Regions from separate parts of the Priestia sp. Y58 genome, predicted to be linked through region 2. Evidence: a T-box and tRNA genes for the amino acid it is inferred to sense, from the RefSeq annotation. Region 2 holds a T-box; the other holds one or more tRNA genes.
What was found. A T-box is a leader RNA that pairs with one kind of tRNA and senses whether it is charged. The one in region 2 lies ahead of thrS (threonine--tRNA ligase), so its partner is inferred to be a tRNA-Thr.
Positions count from the first base shown of each region.

Region 1: it encodes a tRNA-Thr, which carries the amino acid that the T-box ahead of thrS (threonine--tRNA ligase) is inferred to sense. The anticodon was not compared.

Region 1 covers NZ_JAKWFL010000001.1:139,791-143,876, reverse strand. The annotation lists gene MMB68_RS00860 (DHA2 family efflux MFS transporter permease subunit) at 1-760, shown strand, start outside; gene MMB68_RS00855 (aromatic ring-hydroxylating oxygenase subunit alpha) at 794-1,846, opposite strand; tRNA gene MMB68_RS00850 (tRNA-Thr) at 2,057-2,129, shown strand; gene MMB68_RS00845 (ABC transporter ATP-binding protein) at 2,397-3,347, shown strand; gene MMB68_RS00840 (ABC transporter permease/substrate-binding protein) at 3,347-4,086, shown strand, end outside.
Region 2 covers NZ_JAKWFL010000001.1:954,799-958,884, reverse strand. The annotation lists gene MMB68_RS05055 (replication initiation and membrane attachment family protein) at 1-131, shown strand, start outside; gene dnaI (primosomal protein DnaI) at 164-1,096, shown strand; gene ytxC (sporulation protein YtxC) at 1,193-2,053, shown strand; T-box leader at 2,114-2,362, shown strand; gene thrS (threonine--tRNA ligase) at 2,407-4,086, shown strand, end outside.

The DNA.
Region 1 (4,086 bases), 820 kb from region 2:
ACCTATGCTTGAATTTCGCATTTTTAAATATCCAATGTTTGCTTTATCATCAACGATTTCAATGGTGATCACAATGGCATTATTCTCAGCCATGCTGCTAATGCCAATTTATGTTCAAACGGTACGAGGCATTTCTCCGCTTCATTCAGGATTACTAATGCTTCCAGGTGCGCTATTAATGGGTGTGATGTCACCGATTACCGGAAAATTATTTGATAAATTCGGAGCGCGTGCACTGGCTGTAACGGGTCTGACGATTACAGCCGTTACGACGTATTTCTTCAGTAACTTAGAGCTTGATACGACGTATACAACGCTCATTACGCTTTACACGCTTCGCATGTTCGGAATGTCCATGGTGATGATGCCGGTTATGACAAACGGATTAAATCAGCTGCCGCAGCGCTTTAATCCGCATGGTACTGCCATGAACAATACGCTTCAACAAGTATCAGGAGCTATTGGTTCGGCTCTATTAGTAACGGTGATGTCAAACCGTACAGCTACGCATGCAAAAGAGCTCGCTCAAGATGCAATGAGCGGAGCAGGAGCAGCGAATGCAACCGCAGCCGGAGCAGCTCAAATGAAAGAACAGATTGGGATGCAGGCAATGGTACAAGGGATTAACGATGCGTTTGCTGTCTCAGTAGTACTAGTGGTAGTTGCCTTAATTCTTTCATTGTTTATGAAACGCGCAACGCCGGCAAGTGAAGATGAAGTGATAAAGGAAAAAGCAGGACGCGAGCAATTTGCTAAATGAAAAAAAATCCCCGCTGAGACAGCGGGGATTTTTTTAGCTTGTATATCTAAAGCTTAAGCCCATTTTCTTTAATAATTTCCGGTAGCCGATGGACGTTTGATCAGCCATAATATGCGCTTCCATCTGCAGGTCTAAAGGCAAGTCTTCAGGTTTTTGGTTTTCAACCATTTCACGGTCTTCGTCAAAGACGCGAAGGTTAAAGTCATACACACCTTCAACGGGAGAATCTTTGTCAAAGTTTCGAGCAATTGGTGCGAATAAACGTGTTTCGCGGGCTGAAATAGGAGAGACTGCATTCATAATCCACAGCTCTGCGCCTTCTGGGAAGTATACTTTTAGCGTAGCTGCAAACGGCGGATAAACATCAAAGACGCGAAGCCATTTAAAATCAGGTGGATTTAAATGCTGCTGTTCTTTGGAATAATTGCTCATGGTGCTCGTATATTCTACATGAAGCCCATACTCTGTATCGCTTACTTTATATTTAGGCACAAAGGCGTTGTTTCGATCACCAAATGTGTCCGTGTGAACCCAAGCAAAATGAGCTACGTCTAAAAAGCCTTCCATTTGACGACCGGCCGAACCCATGATATCAAAGCTCGGACAAACAATTTGCTGAAAATCAGGGTCCTCCCACGCATCGAAGTAAGGCAGGTTATCTTGTTCTCCTGTCAGGGAAGTCCACACTAATCCAAATCGTTCAATAACTGGATAGACGGCCATACACAGGCGGGGAGAAATGTTGGCATCAGGGTGAGCTGGAATCGATGTGCATGCGCCGTCCGTTGCATAGCGGAAGCCGTGGTAAGGACAGACAATTTCATCATCTTCCACCCAGCCCATGCTAAGGGGGGTGCCTCGGTGAACGCATAAATCACGAGCCGCTACTACTTTGTGTGTGGTACGGTATAGAACTAGATTTACATCTAGCAGTTTTACGGACGTTGGTTTCTCTGTTACATCACTGCAGCGTGCGACGGGGTACCAATACTTAGCGAGCGTCGTCCAATCTTCCAGGCTGAACGTGCAGTCTCTTGGGTAGGGAGTTGCCGTTTTTGATTTGGTCATGGTTGGTTGTTGTTCCATCTATTTTCTTCCCTTCTTTTGTAAGCTCTTTTACTAAGGGTAATATAAAAAAAGAAAATTCACACAATTTATGTAAGGAGTTCTAACATAAAATATGGAACTTTGTAGAAAGTGCGAATTTCAGAAGACGCAAATTAGAGAATATACTAATAAAAAAATTTAAAAAAGCGCTTCCTAAATGAATTTAAACGTGATATAATTTTCCAAGACGCTGGTGTAGCTCAGTAGGTAGAGCACTTGCATGGTAAGCAAGAGGTCGCAGGTTCGATCCCTGTCGCTAGCATACTAAAAAACCTTCTTTCTTGTTGAAAGAAGGTTTTTTTATCTGTGTTGGCTTTAAAATTCTTCTCCGAATTATTCTTCCCCGCCTTGTGAAAATTTTAACAGTTTGATAGCCTTATTAGGACGCTGTGAGAAAACATGTGTATCTTTTTCACTATGTCTTATGAATCATATTCAGAAATAATCTTAAAAGAATGTTTATTGCCTCTAAGTATTGGGTACACGAAACTGGGGGGGTTAAATTTCAACAGGGAGTGTGAACGGTAATTTGATTACGTTTAAGAATGTGTCAAAGCAATATCCAGACGGTACGACCGCCGTGAAAAATATTAATCTAGAAATTAACGAAGGAGAGTTTTTCGTTTTAATTGGTCCGAGTGGGTGTGGGAAAACAACCACCTTAAAAATGATTAACCGTCTTCATGATATTACCGAAGGAGAACTATACATAAAAGATAAGCTCGTATCGGACCACAACATACATGAGCTACGCTGGAACATTGGTTATGTCTTGCAGCAGATTGCTCTTTTTCCTCATATGACCATCGCTGAAAATATAGCTATTGTACCCGAGATGAAGCATTGGAAGAAAAACAAAATCAAAACGCGCATTGATGAACTGCTTACCTTGGTAGGACTAGACCCAAAGCAGTATCGAAATCGAAAGCCGTCTGAGCTCTCAGGTGGCCAGCAGCAACGTGTAGGTGTAGCACGTGCCCTCGCAGCTGATCCCCCCGTTATTTTAATGGACGAACCCTTTAGTGCCCTCGATCCGTTAAGCCGCGAACAGCTTCAGCAAGATGTTATTAGCTTAAAAGAAAAAATCAAAAAAACATTTGTGTTTGTTACGCACGATATGAGCGAAGCGATGACGCTTGGAGATCGTATCTGCCTAATGAAAGACGGGGAAATTGTTCAAGTTGGAACCCCGGAGGAATTCATTCAAAAGCCTAAGAATGAATTTGTAAAAACGTTTATTGGAAATCAAGGAAATGCTTTATTTGAGACATTGGATATGTTTCTCAAAGAAAGTGAACAGCCAGACGTAGAACCTACTGAAGAGCTAGCTTCAACCGCTACTGTTCAGCAGGCAATGGACGCCCTTTACGACCATGAAGCAATAGCCGTGAAAAAAGGGAGCAAACGCATTGGCGTTGTAACGCGCAAAACTCTATTAGCGTTTCTTTCTGATAAGACGAAAGAAGGAGGAACGCTGTAATGAATGCACTAAGCACATTACTAGATCAACGAGGAGACGCACTGTTTCAAGCTCTTCTTGAACACATTCAAATTTCAGTACTGGCCCTTGTTATCGCCGTATTAATTTCAGTGCCGCTCGGACTGTACTTAACGAGACATGACCGCATTGCTGAACCGATCATTGGCGTAACAGCCGTACTGCAAACCATTCCTTCACTCGCTTTATTAGGATTACTGATTCCTCTTGTCGGAATTGGAACCTTTCCCGCGGTTATTGCACTGTTTTTATATTCGCTTCTTCCTATTGTACGAAATACATATACCGGAATTAAAGAAGTGGACCCATCTTTAATTGAAGCATCCAAAGCCATGGGGATGAACTCGTGGAGACGATTAATTAAAGTAGAACTTCCTCTAGCGCTTCCTGTCATTATGGCCGGGATTCGCACAGCGATGGTACTCATTATTGGTACAGCGACAATCGTGGCTCTTATCGGAGCGGGCGGACTCGGAAGCTTAATTTTGCTTGGTATTGACCGAAGCGATAATAGTTTGATTTTATTAGGAGCCATTCCAGCAGCATTATTAGCGCTTATTTTTGATGGAATTTTGCGAACGATTGAACACTCAGCTAAAAAAGGGTCCAAAAAACGCTCGTTTATTATGATCATCGTATTAATACTCATTCTTGTTTCTCCGTTTGCAGCTATGAGCGCAACAAAACCAGACCTTGTTATCGGAGGTAAAATTGGTGCAGA
Region 2 (4,086 bases):
TGAGCGATGAAGAAAAAGAAGAGAAAAAGCAGCCTTCAAAAGAAGTGGACGGATTTGAAGAAGAAAAACGAAAGCTACAAGAAGAGCTCAAGCAGTTAGATCAAGAGCTAAAACAAAAGCATAAAGAATAAAAAGCAGGTATGATAGAGATGAGGTGAAAAAGATGAAGCCTATCAATGATTCACTAAATCAGTTAGTGAACAAAAAAGATTTTAAAGCACGCTTAGAAGCATTAAGAAACAGTATCCTGTCTAATCCTGAAGTTAAAACATTTTTGCAAGAGCATCGCCATGAGTTAGATGAGCAAATGGTCGACCGAGGTCTGATGAAGATGCATGAATTTATCGACCAAAGCAAATGCTGTGACAAGTGTCCTTCTCTGCAAAGCTGTGTCAACATGGTGAAAGGATACCACCCTCAGCTGGTTGTAAAAGGTCGTAATATTGATTTACAGTATGAACGCTGTCCTAGAAAAGTACAAGAAGATGAGCGAAAAGAACAAGAATCTTTTATTCAGTGTATGTACGTGCCGAAAGAAATTTTACAGGCAACAATGTCTGATATCGAAATTGAGCAGGGAAGATTTGAAGCCATTAAACTAGTAAGAGATTTTGTGCGAGAATATGAGCCAAATAAGAAAATGAAAGCTTTATATTTACACGGTTCGTTTGGTGTGGGGAAAACGTATTTTCTTGGAGCAATTGCCAATGCGTTAGCCGAAAAGAAAGTGAAATCTACCATTCTGTATGTTCCGGAGTTTTTGCGTGAGTTAAAAGGTTCGTTTCAAGATCAAAGCTTCAATGAGAAAATAGAGTATGTCAAAAAAGTACCGGTTCTTATGCTTGATGATCTCGGAGCAGAATCCGTAACGAGCTGGATGCGAGACGATGTGCTCGGAACCATTTTACAATTCCGCATGCTCGAAAATTTGCCGACATTTTTTAGCTCGAATTTAAATTTTAAAGAGCTTCAACATCATTTGACTTATACCCAAAGAGGCGAGCAGGAAGAGCTCAAAGCCGCTCGTGTCATGGAACGAATTAAGTCTCTAGCCATTCCTGTTGAAATGAATGGAGAGAATAAACGAAATAGATGAGCAGGTCGTTTTACATTTCTTGTAACGACTTGCTCATTTTTTTGCATGTTGCCCCATATACATTAATAAAGCGTGTCCAAAGGGGGGCTATGAGGAATGAAAATATTCTTTAAATATGTAGAAGACGCAGTCGTTGTATATGAGTCTTTATGCGCGAAGCGAAGCGCTTTATCATATGGTTCACAGTGCTTGAAGTTGGTGAATAATCAGCTTTTAGTTATTGATGAGACATACAATCGAGAGGCCATTTTACAAGACATGGTGATACCGGTATTAACACACGTAATTTTAAAAAAGAAAGAAAAAAAGATGATGGTAAACATATTAAAAGAACAATTTTTCTATTCAGAAGAGGAAGAGCAAGATTTGCTGCTTCAAATTATGGGGGGGATTATGGAAGGAGAGAGAGGCGAAATTCCGCAAAAAACATTTTCTTTTCCAAGAGAATTACTTATCCGCCAGGCTCTTCAAGACTTCTTCATTCATAATGTAACATTCACCTTTGAGTCTTTTCTCCAATTCCGTTTAAAAGAATATCAAGAGCGGCTGCGCTATTATGCCGAGCTGGCGATTGATGAATATAAGCTTGAACAAGACTATCAAATTCTTATTCATCAGCTGCGCCAAGTAGCTAATGAAAGACAATCATCTACAGGTAACGTGTATGTAATGCACTTGAATAAAAACAAGTTTGTATTGTACGACCACAACAGTAGATATATTCCTGAACGTGAATGTGCAGCTCTAGCAGAGGCCTTTTTATCTGAACAAGAATCATTATACATAGACTCGACTATTATCGCGCCTTTGCTGAGTTTATCTCCAGCTGCTATTCATCTGTATAGTGACCAGCATGATCATGATTTTGTTTATACCATTCAAAATATCTTCCAAGAAAAAGTTATGTTATACGAAAAAAATGAATTTCCGTTTGATCAAAAGCAAAATATAACGTGAAAGGTTGATTTCTATTTTGAAAATGAATATAATAAATGCATATTGAAAAACAGCTATATGTTACAGGTTATGATGAGGACATGAGTGTATATTTACGGTTTGTAGAGAGGGAGATCCAGGCTGAAAATCTCCTAACACGGAATATATTCTTACCACCTCTAAACTTCAGTAGTAAACGAGCAGAGTCTCTAGTAATTACTGACGGAATTTCCGTTATAAAACCTCGAGCCGCTTCGGGTTTTTTGGGTTATCCAAGATACGAAGAGGAAACAAGGGTGGTACCGCGTGTATACACAACTCGTCCCTTTTGATAAGGGACGAGTTTTTTGTTTTTACAAAAAGTTTATTCAGTTATGTTAAAGGAGTGGAAAGTTGTGTCAGAAGTAATCAAAATGACATTCCCTGATGGAGCTGTTAAAGAGTATCCAAAAGGATCATCAACAGAAGATATTGCGGCTTCTATTAGCCCGGGATTAAAGAAGAAAGCATTAGCAGGCAAAGTAAACGGCGAGCTGCTGGATTTACGTACGCCAATCGAACAAGATGGCAGTCTTGAAATCATTACGCAAGATGCTCCTGAAGCGCTTGAAATTATGCGTCACAGTACAGCGCATTTAATGGCTCAAGCAATCAAACGTTTATACAAAGATGTAAAAGTACAGTTAGGTGTAGGGCCGGTCATTGAAAACGGTTTTTACTATGACATCGATATGGAAGAATCAATTACTCCTGAAGATTTAGGTAAAATTGAAAAAGAAATGAAAAAAATCGTTAATTCAAATATTGAAATTGAACGAAAAGAAGTTTCTCGTGAAGAAGCCATTCAACTTTTTAAAGAAGTTGGCGATGAACTAAAGCTTGAATTGATCGATGCGATTCCAGCAGGTGAAAAGGTTACGATTTACCAACAAGGCGAATTCTTTGACCTTTGTCGAGGCGTACACGTGCCGTCAACAGGCAAAATTAAAGAATTTAAACTATTAAGCGTGGCGGGTGCTTATTGGCGCGGAGACAGCGATAATCAAATGCTGCAGCGTATTTACGGTACAGCATTCTTTACAAAAGCAGATTTAGACGAGCATCTTCGTCTTCTTGAAGAAGCAAAAGAACGTGATCACCGTAAACTTGGTAAAGAGCTAAACTTATTTACAAATTCTCAAAAAGTAGGACAAGGTCTGCCTTTATGGCTTCCAAAAGGTGCGACGATCCGCCGTATTATCGAGCGTTATATCGTAGATAAAGAAGTAAGCCTTGGTTATCAGCACGTTTACACTCCGGTGCTTGGAAGTGTAGAACTTTACAAAACGTCTGGTCACTGGGAGCACTACCAAGATGACATGTTCCCTGCAATGGAAATGGATAACGAAGACCTGGTGCTTCGTCCGATGAACTGTCCTCATCACATGATGGTTTACAAACAAGGTATTCACAGTTATCGTGAGCTTCCAATCCGTATTGCTGAGCTTGGAACGATGCACCGCTACGAAATGTCAGGAGCATTATCAGGACTTCAGCGTGTTCGAGGCATGACGCTGAATGATGCGCATATCTTTGTACGCCCGGATCAAATCAAAGAAGAATTTATTCGTGTGGTTCGCTTAGTTGAAGCGGTTTATAAAGATTTTGGATTTGAAAATTATTCATTCCGTCTATCTTACCGTGACCCTGAAGATACAGAAAAATACTTTGATGATGATGCAATGTGGGAAAAAGCACAAAGCATGTTAAAAGACGCAATGGATGAGCTTGACCTTGATTATTATGAAGCTGAAGGCGAAGCGGCATTCTACGGTCCAAAACTAGATGTTCAAGTTAAAACGGCTCTTGGTAAAGAAGAGACGCTATCTACGGTTCAACTGGATTTCTTACTTCCTGAACGCTTTGATTTAACGTATGTAGGGGAAGACGGAAAACAGCATCGACCGGTTGTTATTCACCGCGGCGTGGTGTCAACAATGGAACGTTTTGTAGCTTTCTTAATCGAAGAATACAAAGGAGCTTTCCCAACGTGGTTAGCACCTGTACAAGTTCAA